2 linked regions of the Sandaracinus amylolyticus genome follow. The protein of the gene in region 1 interacts with the protein of each later gene in a pairwise test. Links are inferred from orthologs where the notes say so. Each region holds a gene or a part of one and is shown in the gene's direction. Other genes may lie near its edges. The genes, in order: rplA and thrS.

What was found.
Region 2: the proteins of rplA (region 1) and thrS interact in binary tests that used the Escherichia coli proteins (3 or more experiments, as listed by UniProt). The link is inferred for Sandaracinus amylolyticus from one-to-one orthologs.

What each region holds. Positions count from the first base shown.
Region 1 is NZ_CP011125.1:3,140,479-3,147,643, reverse strand. What follows is about bases 4,330-7,144. They hold rplA (50S ribosomal protein L1), read left to right. Parts: upstream 4,330-5,289; coding sequence 5,290-6,000; downstream 6,001-7,144. Other genes in these bases: rplL (50S ribosomal protein L7/L12), read left to right, coding at 6,678-7,055; rplJ (50S ribosomal protein L10), read left to right, coding at 6,003-6,566; rplK (50S ribosomal protein L11), read left to right, coding at 4,687-5,127; nusG (transcription termination/antitermination protein NusG), read left to right, coding at 4,330-4,530. In the rest of the region: DB32_RS13210 (tol-pal system YbgF family protein), read left to right, coding at 1-1,022; tuf (elongation factor Tu), read left to right, coding at 1,850-3,040; rpmG (50S ribosomal protein L33), read left to right, coding at 3,055-3,207; preprotein translocase subunit SecE, read left to right, coding at 3,362-3,916; more of nusG, read left to right, coding at 3,997-4,329. UniProt on the Escherichia coli protein: One of the primary rRNA binding proteins, it binds very close to the 3'-end of the 23S rRNA. Forms part of the L1 stalk. It is often not seen in high-resolution crystal structures, but can be seen in cryo_EM and 3D reconstruction models.
Region 2 is NZ_CP011125.1:5,317,479-5,324,786, reverse strand. What follows is about bases 4,351-7,308. They hold thrS (threonine--tRNA ligase), read left to right. Parts: upstream 4,351-4,814; coding sequence 4,815-6,803; downstream 6,804-7,308. Other genes in these bases: infC (translation initiation factor IF-3), read left to right, coding at 6,925-7,308; DB32_RS22590 (hypothetical protein), read right to left, coding at 4,351-4,439. In the rest of the region: DB32_RS22605 (rhomboid family intramembrane serine protease), read left to right, coding at 1-374; DB32_RS22600 (LysR family transcriptional regulator), read right to left, coding at 375-1,328; DB32_RS22595 (NAD-dependent epimerase/dehydratase family protein), read left to right, coding at 1,397-2,410; more of DB32_RS22590, read right to left, coding at 2,961-4,350. UniProt on the Escherichia coli protein: Catalyzes the attachment of threonine to tRNA(Thr) in a two-step reaction: L-threonine is first activated by ATP to form Thr-AMP and then transferred to the acceptor end of tRNA(Thr). The rate-limiting step is amino acid activation in the presence of tRNA.

The sequences.
Region 1 (7,165 bases):
GTGGCGAGTGCGCGCAGGCGGTCGAGCTCTACGATCGCGTGGTCGCCGAGTTCCCGAGCAGCCGCTTCCTCTCTCCTGCGCTCTACAACGCCGGGCTGTGCCTCCAGAACAGCGGCGAGCTCGCGGGCGCGGTCGAGCGCTGGTCGATGCTGCTCGATCGCGCGCCCGACGCGCCCGACGCGAAGCACGCGCGCTTCTTGATGACCGCCGCGCTGGTCGAGCTCGAGCGTTGGGAGCCGGCGCTCGACTCCGCCGAGCTGCTCCTCGATCGCGACGATCTGCGCAGCGACGAGCGGCTCGAGGCGATGGCGCGTCGAGCCGAGGCGCTCTTCGGCCTCCGTCGTGTCGAAGACGCGGAGCGCGCGGCACGAGACGCCCTCGCCTACTACCGCACGCGCCAGGGCGAGGAGATCATCGCCGACGAGTACTTCGCGGCCGCCGCGAACTTCGTGCTCGCCGAGACGATCCGCGCTCGCTCGGAAGCGCTCGTGCTCCCCGACTCCGACGTGGTGACGCAGCGCGAGACGCTCGATCGGCGCGCGCAGCTCCTCCTCGACGCGCAGCGCGCGTACTTCGACACGATGCGCCACACCGACGCGCGCTGGGCAGCCGCGGCGGGCTACCGCATCGGCGCGATGTACGAGCAGCTCTATCGCGCGATCACCGAAGCGCCCGTTCCGCCCCCGCCGCCGGATCGTCCCCTCACCGGAGACGCGCTCGAGATCTACCGGCGCGAGTACCGCGGTCAGCTCGCGGATCGCGTCCGACCGCTCGTGCGTCACGCGATCCGCTACTGGGAGCTGACCCTGCTGATGGTCGAGCGCACCGGCGTTCGCTCGGACTGGGTCGAGCGCACGCGCACCGACCTCGACCGTGCCCGACAGCTCCTGCTCGGAGGACCGGTCTCCGACACGCCCCTGGAGCCCGAGCCGGCGCGGGCTCTCGGATCGCCCGCCGACGCTCCCGATCGCCCCCCGACCAGCACTGCGGCAGCCCCGTCGAGCGCACCTGTTCACCAATGATCCCCACGATCTGGGGCTCTCGACGACGGCATCCGAGCAAGCGTCGTACCCGGGTGCATCGATCTCGCTTGACAGCTTTGCGAGGGCACCGTACATAACGCGCCCTCGCGTTCCCCGCGCGGGTGGAGTGGTCCGTTCTCCGCAGTCCGTGTCGGCCCGCTCTGCTTCTCCGGGGCGCCAGGAAGGTGTGCTGGCGTAGCTCAATCGGTAGAGCACCTGTTTTGTAAACAGGGGGTCGTGGGTTCGAGTCCCACCGTCAGCTCGAGCCCGATTCCCTCGCTCCGATTGACACGCTGGCTCGACGGGCTCGTTTTCTCACTCTCTTTCCGCGAACGAACGGTCTTCTCGCGAACGACCTGCTACTGACCGGCCCCGCTGAACCAGCCCTGCACGCCAGCCACCGAACGACGCAGCTCAGTAGACGACGAAATCGCTAGACATCCCGGAGGGTTGCCCGAGTGGCCAAAGGGAGCAGACTGTAAATCTGCCGGCGCCAGCCTTCGGTGGTTCGAATCCACCACCCTCCAATCCGCTTCTCCATATCCCCGCTCGTTCGCTACGCGGGAGTAGCTCAGTTGGTAGAGCGTCAGCCTTCCAAGCTGAACGTCGCCGGTTCGAATCCGGTCTCCCGCTCTGTTCGACGTTCGCGGACTCACCTCCCGCGAAAACTTCTCTGAAAATCTCGTTCTTCGCAGATTCCCAGAACCGTACGCCCAGGTAGCTCAGAGGTAGAGCACCTCCTTGGTAAGGAGGAGGTCGTGAGTTCGATTCTCATCCTGGGCTCGAGACCGCACACGCTGAATAAGAGAAAATAGGAGCACGGCGCGATGGCGAAGGAAAAGTTCGTCCGGACCAAGCCGCACGTCAACGTCGGCACGATCGGTCACATCGATCACGGCAAGACCACGACGACCGCGGCGATCACGAAGGTCGCGGCGAAGAAGTTCGGCGGCAAGGAGATCTCGTACTCCGACATCGCCAAGGGCGGCACCGTCCGCGACGACTCGAAGATCGTCACGATCGCGGTCTCGCACGTCGAGTACGAGTCGGAGAAGCGCCACTACGCGCACGTCGACTGCCCCGGCCACGCCGACTACATCAAGAACATGATCACCGGCGCCGCCCAGATGGACGGCGCGATCCTGGTGGTCAGCGCCCTCGACGGCCCGATGCCGCAGACGAAGGAGCACGTGCTCCTCGCGGGTCAGGTCGGCGTGCCGAAGATCGTCGTCTGGCTCAACAAGGTCGACGCGGTCGAGGATCCGGACCTGCTCGAGCTCGTCGAGATGGAGGTCCGCGACCTCCTCAACAAGTACAAGTTCGACGGCGACAACGCGCCGGTCGTCCGCGGCTCGGCCCTCAAGGCCATGCAGGGCGATCCCGAGGGCGAGCAGACCGTCATCAACCTGCTCAACGCGCTCGACGCGTGGATCCCCGAGCCGGTTCGCGACACCGACAAGCCGTTCCTGATGGCCATCGAGGACGTGTTCTCGATCAAGGGCCGCGGCACGGTCGTGACGGGCCGCATCGAGCGCGGCGTGATCAAGGTCGGCGAGGAAGTCGAGATCCTCGGCTTCCGCGACACGCGCAAGACCACGGTCACCGGCGTCGAGATGTTCCGCAAGCTGCTCGACCAGGGCCAGGCTGGCGACAACGTCGGCTGCCTCCTGCGCGGCATCGAGAAGGACGACGTCGAGCGCGGCCAGGTGCTCGCGAAGCCCGGCTCGGTGAAGACGCACAAGAAGTTCAACGCCGAGGTCTACGTCCTCAAGAAGGAGGAGGGCGGCCGTCACAAGCCGTTCTTCACCAACTACCGCCCGCAGTTCTACATGCGGACGACGGACGTGACCGGCACGATCCACCTCGCCGAGGACGTGAAGATGGTCATGCCGGGCGACAACGTCTCGATGACCGTCGAGCTCATCACGTCGGTCGCGCTCGAGGAGCAGCAGCGCTTCGCGATCCGCGAGGGCGGCCGCACCGTCGGCGCCGGCGTCATCACGAAGATCATCGAGTGATCGGAGCTCGCTAGATGGGGGATCGAGTGCGCGTCGCGCTCGTCTGCAGCGAGTGCGACGCGCGCAACTATCAGACGACGAAGTCTCGGAAGCAGGCCGAGCGTCTGGAAATCAAGAAGTACTGCCCCCGCTGCGAGAAGCACACGACTCATCGAGAGTCGAAGTGACCGTTCGAGAGCCTCGACGAAGAAAACGAGGCTCTCGAGAATAGGCCAGTAGCTCCAACGGTAGAGCACCGGATTCCAAATCCGAGGGTTGGGGGTTCGAATCCCTCCTGGCCTGACCTCGACGGGTCGATATCAAACGAACGCTGGAACACGGATGGCGGACGAAGACGACAAGGACCTCGAGCGCGACGGCGACGAGGACACCTCCGACCCGAGCGCGGCCGGGGACTCCGACGACGCTGGCGCCGACGACGACGTCGCGCGCCGCGAGGCCGCCGCGATCGAGCGCGAGGAGCGCGAGCTCGCCGAGGCCGCCGCCGAGAACGAGGCGAACCCGGTCACCAGCCTGCTCGGCATCGAGCGCTGGGTCCAGTTCGCGTTCATCGCGGCCGCGGTGATCACGTTCTACCTGTCGGACCGGCTGATCACGTTCGCGTGGGGCTTCTTCGCGGAGCCGGATCCCACGATCGTCTCGGGCGCCGCGGCGCTGATCGGCATCGTCGGCTCGTTCCTGCTCTATCGCCACCCGCGCGTGAACGAGCTCGCCCACGAGGTCGTGGGTGAGCTGAGCAAGGTGACCTGGCCGACGCGCGACGAGACCTACTACTCGACCGTCGTCGTGATCGTCACCTCGATCATCGCTGCGGTCTACACCGGCGTCTTCGACGCGCTCTGGTCGGCGTTCACCGACCTCATCTACAACGTCTGATCGAGCGGGGGCGCGCTCGAAGCGAGAGGCCCATGCAGTACGAAGGGCGCCTCGACAGCCGGCGCGAGAGTGGGGCTTCGATGGCCAAGAAGTGGTACGTGGTGCAGGCGTATTCGGGCTACGAGGGCAAGGTGAAGTCCGCCCTCGAGGAGCGCGTCCGTCAGCACGGGATGGAGGAGTTCTTCGGGGAGATCCTGATCCCCAAGGAGAACGTCCAGGACACCACGAAGACCGGCACGAAGCGCGTGTCCAGCCGGACCTTCTATCCGGGCTACGTGTTCGTGAACATGGACCTCAACGAGCGCACTTGGCACCTGGTCAAGGACACGCCGAAGGTCAGCGGGTTCGTCGGTGGCCGTCACCCGAGCCCGGTTCCGGAGAGTGAGATCAACGCGATCTTCCAGCAGGTCGCGGAGGGCGCCGCCAAGCCGAAGCCGCGCGTCGTGTTCGACACCGGCGATCACGTGCGCGTGACCGACGGGGCGTTCGCGAACTTCACGGGCACCGTCCAGGAAGTGAACCCGGCGAAGCAGAAGGTCACGGTGCTGGTCTCGATCTTCGGCCGCGCGACGCCGGTCGAGCTCGAGTACGGGCAGGTCGAGAAGACGCAGTAGTTCTCAGCGCAGTCGCCGGTCGAGTGGTCGTCACTCTCGGTGCTGCAACTCTGGTTTCCGCACCGCCATTGCGGTGATTGAGGCTGGGTCTCGACGAGCCCAGCAGACGGTTTCGAGTCGCTTCGCTCCGCGCGCGCGGGATTTCAGGACGCAGCCATGAAGAAGGTCACTGGTCAGATCAAGCTCCAGCTCCCCGCCGGCAAGGCGAACCCCTCGCCCCCGGTCGGTCCCGCGCTCGGTCAGCACGGCGTGAACATCATGCAGTTCTGCAAGGAGTTCAACGCGCGGACGAACAAGCAGGAGGGGCTGATCATCCCGGTGGTGATCACGGTCTTCTCCGACCGCTCGTTCACCTTCATCACGAAGACGCCGCCCGCCTCGGTGCTCATCAAGCGCGAGCTCGGGCTGAAGATCGGCAAGAAGCCGGCGAGCGGCTCGTCGCGTCCCAACAAGGACAAGGTCGGCAAGATCACCCGCGCGCAGCTCGCGAAGCTCGCGGCGGAGAAGATCCAGGACACGAACGCGGCCTCGATCGAGGCGTGCGTTCGTTCGCTGGCGGGCACCGCCCGCTCGATGGGCGTCGACGTCGTCGACTGACCTGCTCGAGCGACGATTCGAGTTCGGACTGACATCGTCGCAACACCCTTCCCGCTGGATGGGTGGAACGTCGGTGATCGAACCACTGCCGCTGAGAAGTGACGGCGTCGGTGGGAGGCGGGAACGCCGACAATGGGGTCGGGGCCGCCGAATGGAGGAGCGATGAAGACGGGAAGAAAGCGCAAGAGCGCGATCGAGTCGATCGATCGTGATCGTCGCTATGCCCTCCCGGAGGCCGTCGCTCTCGTCGCCAAGGCGAGCTTCGCCAAGTTCGACGAGAGTGTGGACATCGCGGTCAGGCTCGGGGTCAACCCGAAGCACGCCGATCAGATGGTTCGTGGAGCAACCGTGTTGCCCCACGGCATCGGCAAGACCGTTCGTGTCCTGGTCTTCGCAAAGGGCGAGAAGGCGACGGAGGCCCAGGCGGCCGGAGCTGACTTTGTCGGCGCCGACGACCTGGTGGCCAAGGTCCAAGAAGGCTGGCTCGACTTCGAGACCGTGATCGCGACGCCCGACATGATGGGTCAGGTCGGTCGTCTCGGTCGTGTGCTCGGTCCCCGCGGTCTGATGCCCAACCCCAAGACCGGCACCGTGACGTTCGACGTCACGAAGGCGGTCAAGGAGGCCAAGGGCGGCAAGGTCGAGTTCCGCGCCGAGAAGGAAGGTGGCATCGTCCACGCTCCGATCGGCAAGAAGTCGTTCTCGCCGGACAAGCTCGAGGAGAACGCCCGTGCACTGATTGCTGCGCTGATGAAGGCGAAGCCGTCGGCGGCCAAGGGCACCTACCTTCGCAGCATCACCATCAGCACCACGATGGGCGCGGGCGTCAAGGTCGACACGGCGACGGTCGAGCAGGCGACTGCGGAGGCGTGATCATGGCCAACGGAACCAGCACTGCCCGCGCGGACAAGGCGAAGGTCGTCGACGAGGTCAAGGGCCTCTTCGACAAGGCGACCAGCGTCGTGTTCCTCGGCTTCAAGGGCATGGACGTGATCACGGTGACGGACCTGCGCTCGAAGTTCCGCAAGGCGGGCGTCGAGTACAAGGTCGTCAAGAACAAGCTCGTCGAGCAGGCGCTGAAGGGGACCCCCCTCGAGGGCAAGCTCGGGAAGGTCCTCGCCGGCGAGACCGCCGTCGCGTTCTCGTTCGAGGATCCCTCGACGGCCGCGAAGGTCGTGCGCGACTTCCGCAAGGAAGGCGACAAGCAGGAGAAGCTCGAGGTCAAGGCCGCGGTTCTCGACAACGCCGTCATGGCTGGCGGTGACGTCGAGAAGCAGCTCGCCTCGATGCCTGGCAAGGACGAGCTCCGCGCCATGCTCCTCGCGACCCTCCAGGCGCCGGCGCAGAACCTCGTCGCGCAGCTGCAGGCCCCCCTGCAGAACCTCGTCTACGTGCTCGAGGCGCGCCGCAAGCAGCTCGAAGAGAGCAGCGGCGGCTGAGCCCGAGCGATTCGCTCGTACTCCAACTCACCGAAACGAACCAGAACATGAGATTTGCGCACCTGCTCAAGTGCGCGTGATTGCAGGGAAGAGAAGGTCAACATGGCGACGATGGATCAGCAGAAGATGGTCGATGAGCTCTCGAGCTGGACCGTGATGGAGGTTGCGAACCTCATCAAGGCGCTCGAGGAGAAGTGGGGCGTCAAGGCGGCGCCGGCGGCGGTCGCGGTCGCGGCCCCGGCGGGCGGCGGCGCGGCGGCGGCCCCCGCGGCGGAGCAGACCGAGTTCACGGTCGAGCTCACCAGCGGCGGCGACAAGAAGATCAACGTGATCAAGGTCGTTCGCGAGCTGACGGGCCTCGGCCTGGCGGACGCGAAGAACCTCGTCGAGGCCGCGCCGAAGGTCGTCAAGGAAGGCGTGTCGAAGGCCGACGCCGAGGACATGAAGAAGAAGCTCGAGGAGGCTGGCGCCAAGGTCACGCTGAAGTGACCGGGATCTGCAATCACGAGCACGGCTGAAAGGATCACGGTGCGGGGGCCGGAAGGCCCCTGCGCCGTGCTCCGTCTTTCTGACGCCCGCATCTGCGGCGCTTTCGGCTG
Region 2 (7,308 bases), 2.2 Mb from region 1 along the record:
GCCTCGCGAGCGTGAGCATCAACCCGGTGGGCGTGAGCGTCGGCGCGTCGGGCGCGGTGTTCGGCGTCGCGGGCGCGTTCCTCGCGTTCCTCGTGCGCAACCGTGGCCGCATCGATCCGCACGTCTCGGCGCACCTGCGGCGCAGCCTGGTCACGTTCGTGCTCATCAACCTCGCGCTCGGCTTCACGCTGCCGGGGATCGACATGGCCGCGCACGTCGGAGGGCTCGTGATGGGCTTCCTCACCGGCCTGCTCGCCACGCCGACGGTCACGCGCGAGGGCCCGCAGCGCGCGTACTGGGCGTATCCCGTGGTCGCCGCGGTCGGGGCTGCGATGTGCGGCATCGCGTGGCTCGGCGTGCCGCTGATGCGCTGATCACGATCGCAGCGCGCGCGTCAGCTCTTCGACGATCACGCCGCGCATCCAGCGATGCCCGGCGTCCGCGTGGAAGCGCTCGTGCCAGAGCGCCGCGACCGGGATCGCGCCGATCGGGATCGGCACATCGACGACGACGAGATCCATCTCGCGCGCGACGTCGACCACGAGCTCGCGCGGCACCGCCGCGAGCATGTCCGTGGACGCGACGACGCGCGGCACGAGCAGGAACCCCGGCACCACGAGGCCCACGCGCCGCTCGAGCCCCAGCCGCTCGATCGCGACGCCCACCGCGCTGGGCGACGCGCTGCCGGTGCGCACGACGACGTGCGGATGCGCGAGCCACGCCTCGCGCGTGATCGTCCGACGCCGCAGGGCCGGGTGACCGCGCCTCGCGAGCACGCCCCAGCGCACGGTGCCGAGCGCGCGCTGCACCAGCCCCGTTCCCTCGCGCGGCGCGGGCGCGAGCGCGAGATCGATGCCGCCCGCGCCGAGCGCCGTCGTGTCGTCGCCGGCGATCGGAGGACGCAGCTCGAGCCCACAGTGAGGCGCCTCGCGCTGCATGCGCGCGACGATCGCCGGCACCTGAGGCGCGAGCAGATCGGGGCACGCGACGGTGAACGCGCGCTGCGACGTCGCGGGATCGAACGCGGGCTCGACCTGGAGCAGACGGCGCACGTCGGCGAGCGTGCGGGCCAGCGCGGGGGCGAGCGCGTCGGCGCGCGGCGTCGTGTGCATCGCGCGTCCGACGCGCACGAGCAGCGGATCGCCGAGCAGCTCGCGCAGCCGCGAGAGCGCGTGGCTCGTGCTCGGCTGGGTGAGCCCCAGCCGTCGTGCGGCGCGCGTCACGTTGCGCTCGGCGAGCAGCGCGTCGAGCACGACGAGCAGGTTCAGATCGATCCCGGCGAGCTCCGGCGCGGCGGTGAGCATCGCGAACGAGCTTCGCGCATCCATCGACGTCGTGCATGGATGTCTGCGAGCCATCGATGGGACGCATGGTCGGCGTCCGGCATGATCGGGCGATGCGCGTCTTCGTCACCGGAGCTTCGGGGTTCGTCGGCGGTCACCTGGTCGAGCACCTCGTGCGGAAGGGCCACGACGTGCGCGCGATGGCGCGTTCGGATCGCAGCGCGGAGCTGGCTCGTCGCTATGGCGCGACGCCGGTGCGCTGTGATCTCGACGACGTGCGCCCCGAGCACCTCGCGGAGTGCGACGCGGTGATCCACGCGGCCGCGCGCGCGGAGGAGTGGGGCACGAAGGACGAGTTCGAGCGCGCGAACGTCGACGGCACGACGCGCGTGCTCGAGGCTGCTCGCCGCGCCGGCGTGCGCCGCTTCGTGCACGTCGGCACCGAGGCGGCGATCTTCGCGGGGCGCGATCTCGTCGACGTCGACGAGCGCGCGCCGTACCCGACGTCGAGCCCGTACCTCTACGGCGTCACGAAGGCCGAGGCCGAGCGCCGCGTGCTCGCGGCGAGCGCGCCCGGGTTCGAGACGCTCTCGATCCGCCCGCGCCTCGTGTGGGGCACGCGCGACACGACGGTGCTGCCGGCGGTGCTGCGCATGGCGGAGACCGGTCGGTTCGCGTGGCTCGACGGAGGCCGCGTGCGGACGTCGGCCACGCACGTCCACAACATCGCGCACGCGCTGGAGCTCGCGCTCACGAGAGGTCGTCCAGGGAACGCGTACTTCGTGGCCGACGCCGAGACGCACACGATGCGCGACTTCCTCTCGCAGCTCGCCGATGCCGCCGCGGGTGTGGAGCTGGGCACGCGCAACGTGCCGTCGTCGCTCGCGCGTCCGCTCGCGCGCGTCGTCGAGTCGGTGTGGCGCACGCTCGGCCTGCGCAGCACGCCCCCGATGACGAGGTTCGCGATCGACATGATGTCGAGCACGGTCACGGTGAGCACGAAGAAGGCCCGCGACGAGCTCGGCTACGCGCCGATCGTGACGTACCAGGACGGCCTCGAAGAGCTCCGCGCGGAGCGCAGGAAGGCGCGCTCCACGACGACGACGGCGAGCGTGCCGGCCTCTTAGGAGAGCAGGAATCGAAGGAAGACCACGTCGGAGCGCGCGACTGATGCGTGCCGTTCGTCGACTCAGCTCAATCAGGGAGATTTCTGAGGAGAGCAGGAGTGGAAGGAAGACCACGTCGGAGCGCGCGAATGACGCGTGCCGTTCGTCGACTCCGCTCAATCAGGGAGATTTCTGAGGAGAGCAGGAGTGGAAGGAAGACCACGTCGCCGCGCGCGAATGAGGCCTGCCGTTCGTCGACTCAGCGCATCGAGAGATTCTGACGAGAGCAGGAGTCGGAGGAAGACCACATCTCAGCGCGGGCGTGCGACCCACCGACGGTCGACTCGCGGGCGCGGGGAGGGGGCCCGCGCGCAGTTCCGCAGCGCCATCCAGTCTCCGCGTGGCCCCCGACTGCGCGTGAGCGCGAAGCGCCGAAGGCGCCCCGCGCTCACGAGAGCCCCGGCCATCGACCGTCACGAGCGCTATCGGTCGGATCGCGAGGACTGTCCGAGCACGGGCTTCCTCCCCGCGCCTCTCATCGAAGCCTCACCCCGCGCGGCGATCGCCCAGCTCACCGACGAGCGTCGAACGTCCCCGAGAACCCGCGCCCCACGAGCGTTCCGTCCCAGCGCCCCGGGCTCAACGTGTTCGGCCCCGAGATCGTCGCGTTCCCGCGCAGCGTGATCGCATCCGCGCCGATCCGCGCGTTCACCACCGCATCGATCGCCGCGTCGACGCCCGCCGACACGATCCCGGTGCACACGTTGTCCACCGTCGTGCCGACGTTCGGATAGTCGACCGCGTCTTCCGCCGCCTGCGCGAGCCCGTCGCAGAACCCGCCCGCGACCTCGGTGAGCGCCTCGCGCAGCGTCGTCCAGCGACGACCGCTGCCCTCGTACACCAGCGCGTCGAGCAGCCACGCCACGATCGATCCGATGCTCACGTTGATCGTGTGGCGCTCGATGTTGAACTCGCCGCAGACCGCGCTCGCGTTGAACTCGCTCGGGCTGAACCGCCAGTCGCGCACCATCAGCGGGTCACCGACGATCGGCGTCGCGCGGTACATGAACGTGACGCGATCCCACGTGTGCGTGCCGCGATAGCTGTCCGCCACCGCGCCCGCGCGCAGCGTCATCGTCTCGTCGATCACCCACGTGTCGAGCACGACGTTCAGGTCCGCGACCGCGCGGAACACGTCGCGCGACCACGGCGGCAGGTACTCCGCGATGAACGGCTGCGCGAGGCGGCAGATCTCCATGTCGACCCAGTCGGGCAGCCCGTCCCAGTCGATGCACGTGCCGTCGGTCCCGAGGAACCGGAAGATGTCCTCGACGTCCGCGATCCACGCCGGCACCGCCTCGCCCACGTGGAGCGTCGACGTCATCGTCCACGTGCCCGCGAGATCCGGGTTCGTGATGTCGCAGACCGTTCGCGGCCTGCATCGACCGGCCTCGCAGAGATCCTCGGGCGGGCACATGTCGTCGGCGAAGCACGCGCCGCCACCTGGCCCCGGCACGCAGAGACCATCGGTGCACTCGAGGCCGATCGGGCAGTCGGTCGTGAACGCGCAGTGGCACACGCCGTCCTCGCCGCACGTCAGCGGAGGCGGGCACATCATCGACGCGTCGCACGGGATCGGGATGCGCGGATCGTGCGTGCATCGTCCGGCGATGCAGAGCTCGTCCTCACCGCACTCGGGATCGAACTCGCAGAACGCGCCGGAGTCCGACGGCTGCACGCACACGCCCATGCGGCACTCGCCGGGCGCGTCGCACGGACGACAGTCGGTTCCGTCACCCGGCGGCGGGCGATCCGGATCGGGCACGCACCGCGGGATCCCGCCGACCGCCGCGCACAAGAACCCGGTCGGGCACTCGTCGAAGCCGTCGCCGCACTCGGGCTCGAGCGGTCCGCCGTCGAACGTCGGCTGCACGGTGCCGCCGTCGGGATCGCGCATGCGTCCGCCGCCTCCTTCGGAGCATCCGATCGTCAGCAGCGATGGAATCGAGAGCGCGAGGACCAAGCACGAGCGAAGCGACGACGACTTCATGACGGCGGCGATGCTATCACCGCGCGCCGCCGTCCGACGCAGCACGCACAATCACCTCACACGTGCTTGACACCGCCAGGGCACGGCGCTACCAAACGCCTCCCTTTCGACGGGGCTGACAACGCAGCACCTCAGGCACGTAGCTCAGTGGTAGAGCACTACCTTGACACGGTAGGGGTCGGCAGTTCAATCCTGCCCGTGCCTAATGCAGCGAGCTCCAAGGGCATCTCCGATGCCCGTCGCTCGCGCGGTTTTCGGTTGAGTCTCGGCAAGCGATAGCGACCTCTCGAGTCGCAGCGCGACGAGACCCGCAGCGAGGCTCTCACTCGCTCATCTCGCGCTGCTGCGAACCCGCAGGCAGGAGAGATGACGACGATGGGAACGACGACTGCTCGCGCCGTGCTCGAGGCGCAGAACGCGATGCGCCCCGACGTGATCGCGGCGCGCGCGACGATCGACGGCCGCGAGAAGATCGTCGACCTCCACACGCCGCTGCCCGAGGGCACGCCGATCAAGCCGATCGCGCTCGATCACCCCGACGCGCTCTGGGTCATCCGCCACTCGTCGTCGCACGTGATGGCCGACGCGGTGCAGCGGCTCTTCCCGGGCACCAAGGTCGCGTTCGGTCCCGCGACGGAGAACGGCTTCTACTACGACTACGATCGCCCCGGCGGCTCGTTCACCGAGGAGGATCTCCGCGCCATCGAGACGAAGATGGCGGAGATCATCGCCGAGGATCGTCCGTTCGAGCGCGAAGAGGTCACGGTCGATCAGGCGCGCGACATCCTCACGCGCCTCGGCGAGACGTACAAGCTCGAGCACCTCGAGCGCCTCGCCGCGATGGGCGAGCAGATCTCGATCTACCGCCACGGCGACTGGGTCGATCTCTGCGAGGGCCCGCACGTCCCGAGCACGAAGTACCTCAAGGCGTTCCAGCTCACGACGGTCGCGGGCGCGTACTGGCGCGGCGACGAGCGGAACCCGATGCTCCAGCGCATCTACGGCACCGCCTTCGCGAACGAGAAGGCGCTGCGCGCCTACCTCAAGCAGCTCGAGGAAGCGAAGAAGCGCGATCACCGCAAGCTCGGCAAGGAGCTCGAGCTCGTCGGCTTCCACCCGTGGGCGCCCGCGTCGCCGTTCTTCCTGCCGCGCGGCGCATCGATCTACGCGAAGCTCGTCGACTACGTGCGCGACCTCTACGTGCGCTTCGGCTACGACGAGGTCGTCACGCCGCAGATCTTCGATCGCGAGCTCTTCCTCACGTCGGGCCATCTGCCCGCGTACTCGGAGAACATGTTCCTCGCCGCGACGCGCGAGAACATCGAGGACGTGATCGAGCACCTCGGCAAGGAAGCGCTCGGCAACGCGAAGGACATCGAGAAGGCGCTCGAGGAGAAGATCCGCTTCGGCATCAAGCCGATGAACTGCCCCGGGCACTGCCTCCTCTACGGCATGCAGCGCCGCAGCTACCGCGAGCTGCCGATGCGCGTCGCGGACTTCGGTCGACTGCATCGCTTCGAGCGCAGCGGCGTCACCCAGGGCCTCACGCGCGTCCGCACGTTCTGCCAGGACGACGCCCACATCTTCTGCACGCTCGATCAGGCGCAGGGCGAGATCGAGTCGTTCATCGATCTCGTGTACGCGGTCTACCAGGACTTCGGCTTCGCCGAGGTGCGCGTGGTGATCGCGACGCGCCCCGACGAGCGCCTCGGCTCGGACGAGGTCTGGGATCGCGCGGAGAAGGCGCTGATCGCCGGCGTGCAGGCGAAGAAGCTGGACTACTCGATCGCCGAGGGTGAAGGCGCGTTCTACGGCCCCAAGATCGAGTTCCACTTGAAGGACGCGATCGGACGCAGCTGGCAGCTCGGGACCATGCAGGTCGACTTCAACCTGCCCGAGCGCTTCGACCTCACCTACGTCGGCGAGGACAACACGCAGCACCGTCCCGTGATGCTGCACCGCGCGATCCTCGGCTCGATCGAGCGCTTCATGGGCGTGCTGATCGAGCACGTCTCGGGCGCGTTCCCGACGTGGCTCGCGCCCGAGCAGATCGCGCTGCTCACGGTGAGCGAGAAGTTCGAGCCGTACGCGCGCGAGGTGCAGCAGCTCCTCACGCGCGAGGGCTTCCGCGTGAAGATCGATCTCTCGAGCGACAAGCTCGGCGCGAAGATCCGCAACGCGCGCCTGATGCGCATCCCGTTCCTCGGCGTGATCGGCGAGAAGGAAGTCGAAGGTCGCGGCCTCGCGATCCGCTCGCGCGACGAGGACAAGGACCTCGGCTTCGTGGCGCTCGATCAGGTGATCGCGCGCCTTCGACACGAGTCGCGTCCCCCCTCGCTCCGCCCCTCGCCGGCCGGGGAGTGACGCAGCACTCGCGCAGCCTTTCTGGACTGTGGCGCGGGGGCTTGTGATGAGCCCTCGCACGCTCCATCATCGCCGTTCGTTCATGGAAGGGCAGGGGCCCTTCCCACAGGAGGATTGAGTCATCCGACCCCGCTTCGACCCGCGCGCCCAGCGCGCCGCCTTCTCCGGCCCTCGTACGAATCACCGCATTCGCGTCCCCGAAGTCCGTGTCATCGGCGCCGAGGGCGAGATGCTCGGTGTCCTTCCGACTCACGAGGCGCTCCGTCTCGCGAAGGAGAAGGAGCTCGACCTCGTCGAGGTCAACCCGAAGGGCATGCCGCCGGTCTGCAAGATCATGGACTTCGGCAAGTTCAAGTACGAGGAGAAGAAGAAGGAGAACGAGGCCAAGAAGCGGCAGATCCAGGTGGAGCTCAAGGAAGTGAAGCTCCGCCCGAAGACGGATGATCACGACATGGACGTGAAGACCCGTCACGTCCGCCGCTTCCTGGAAGAAGGAAACAAGGTG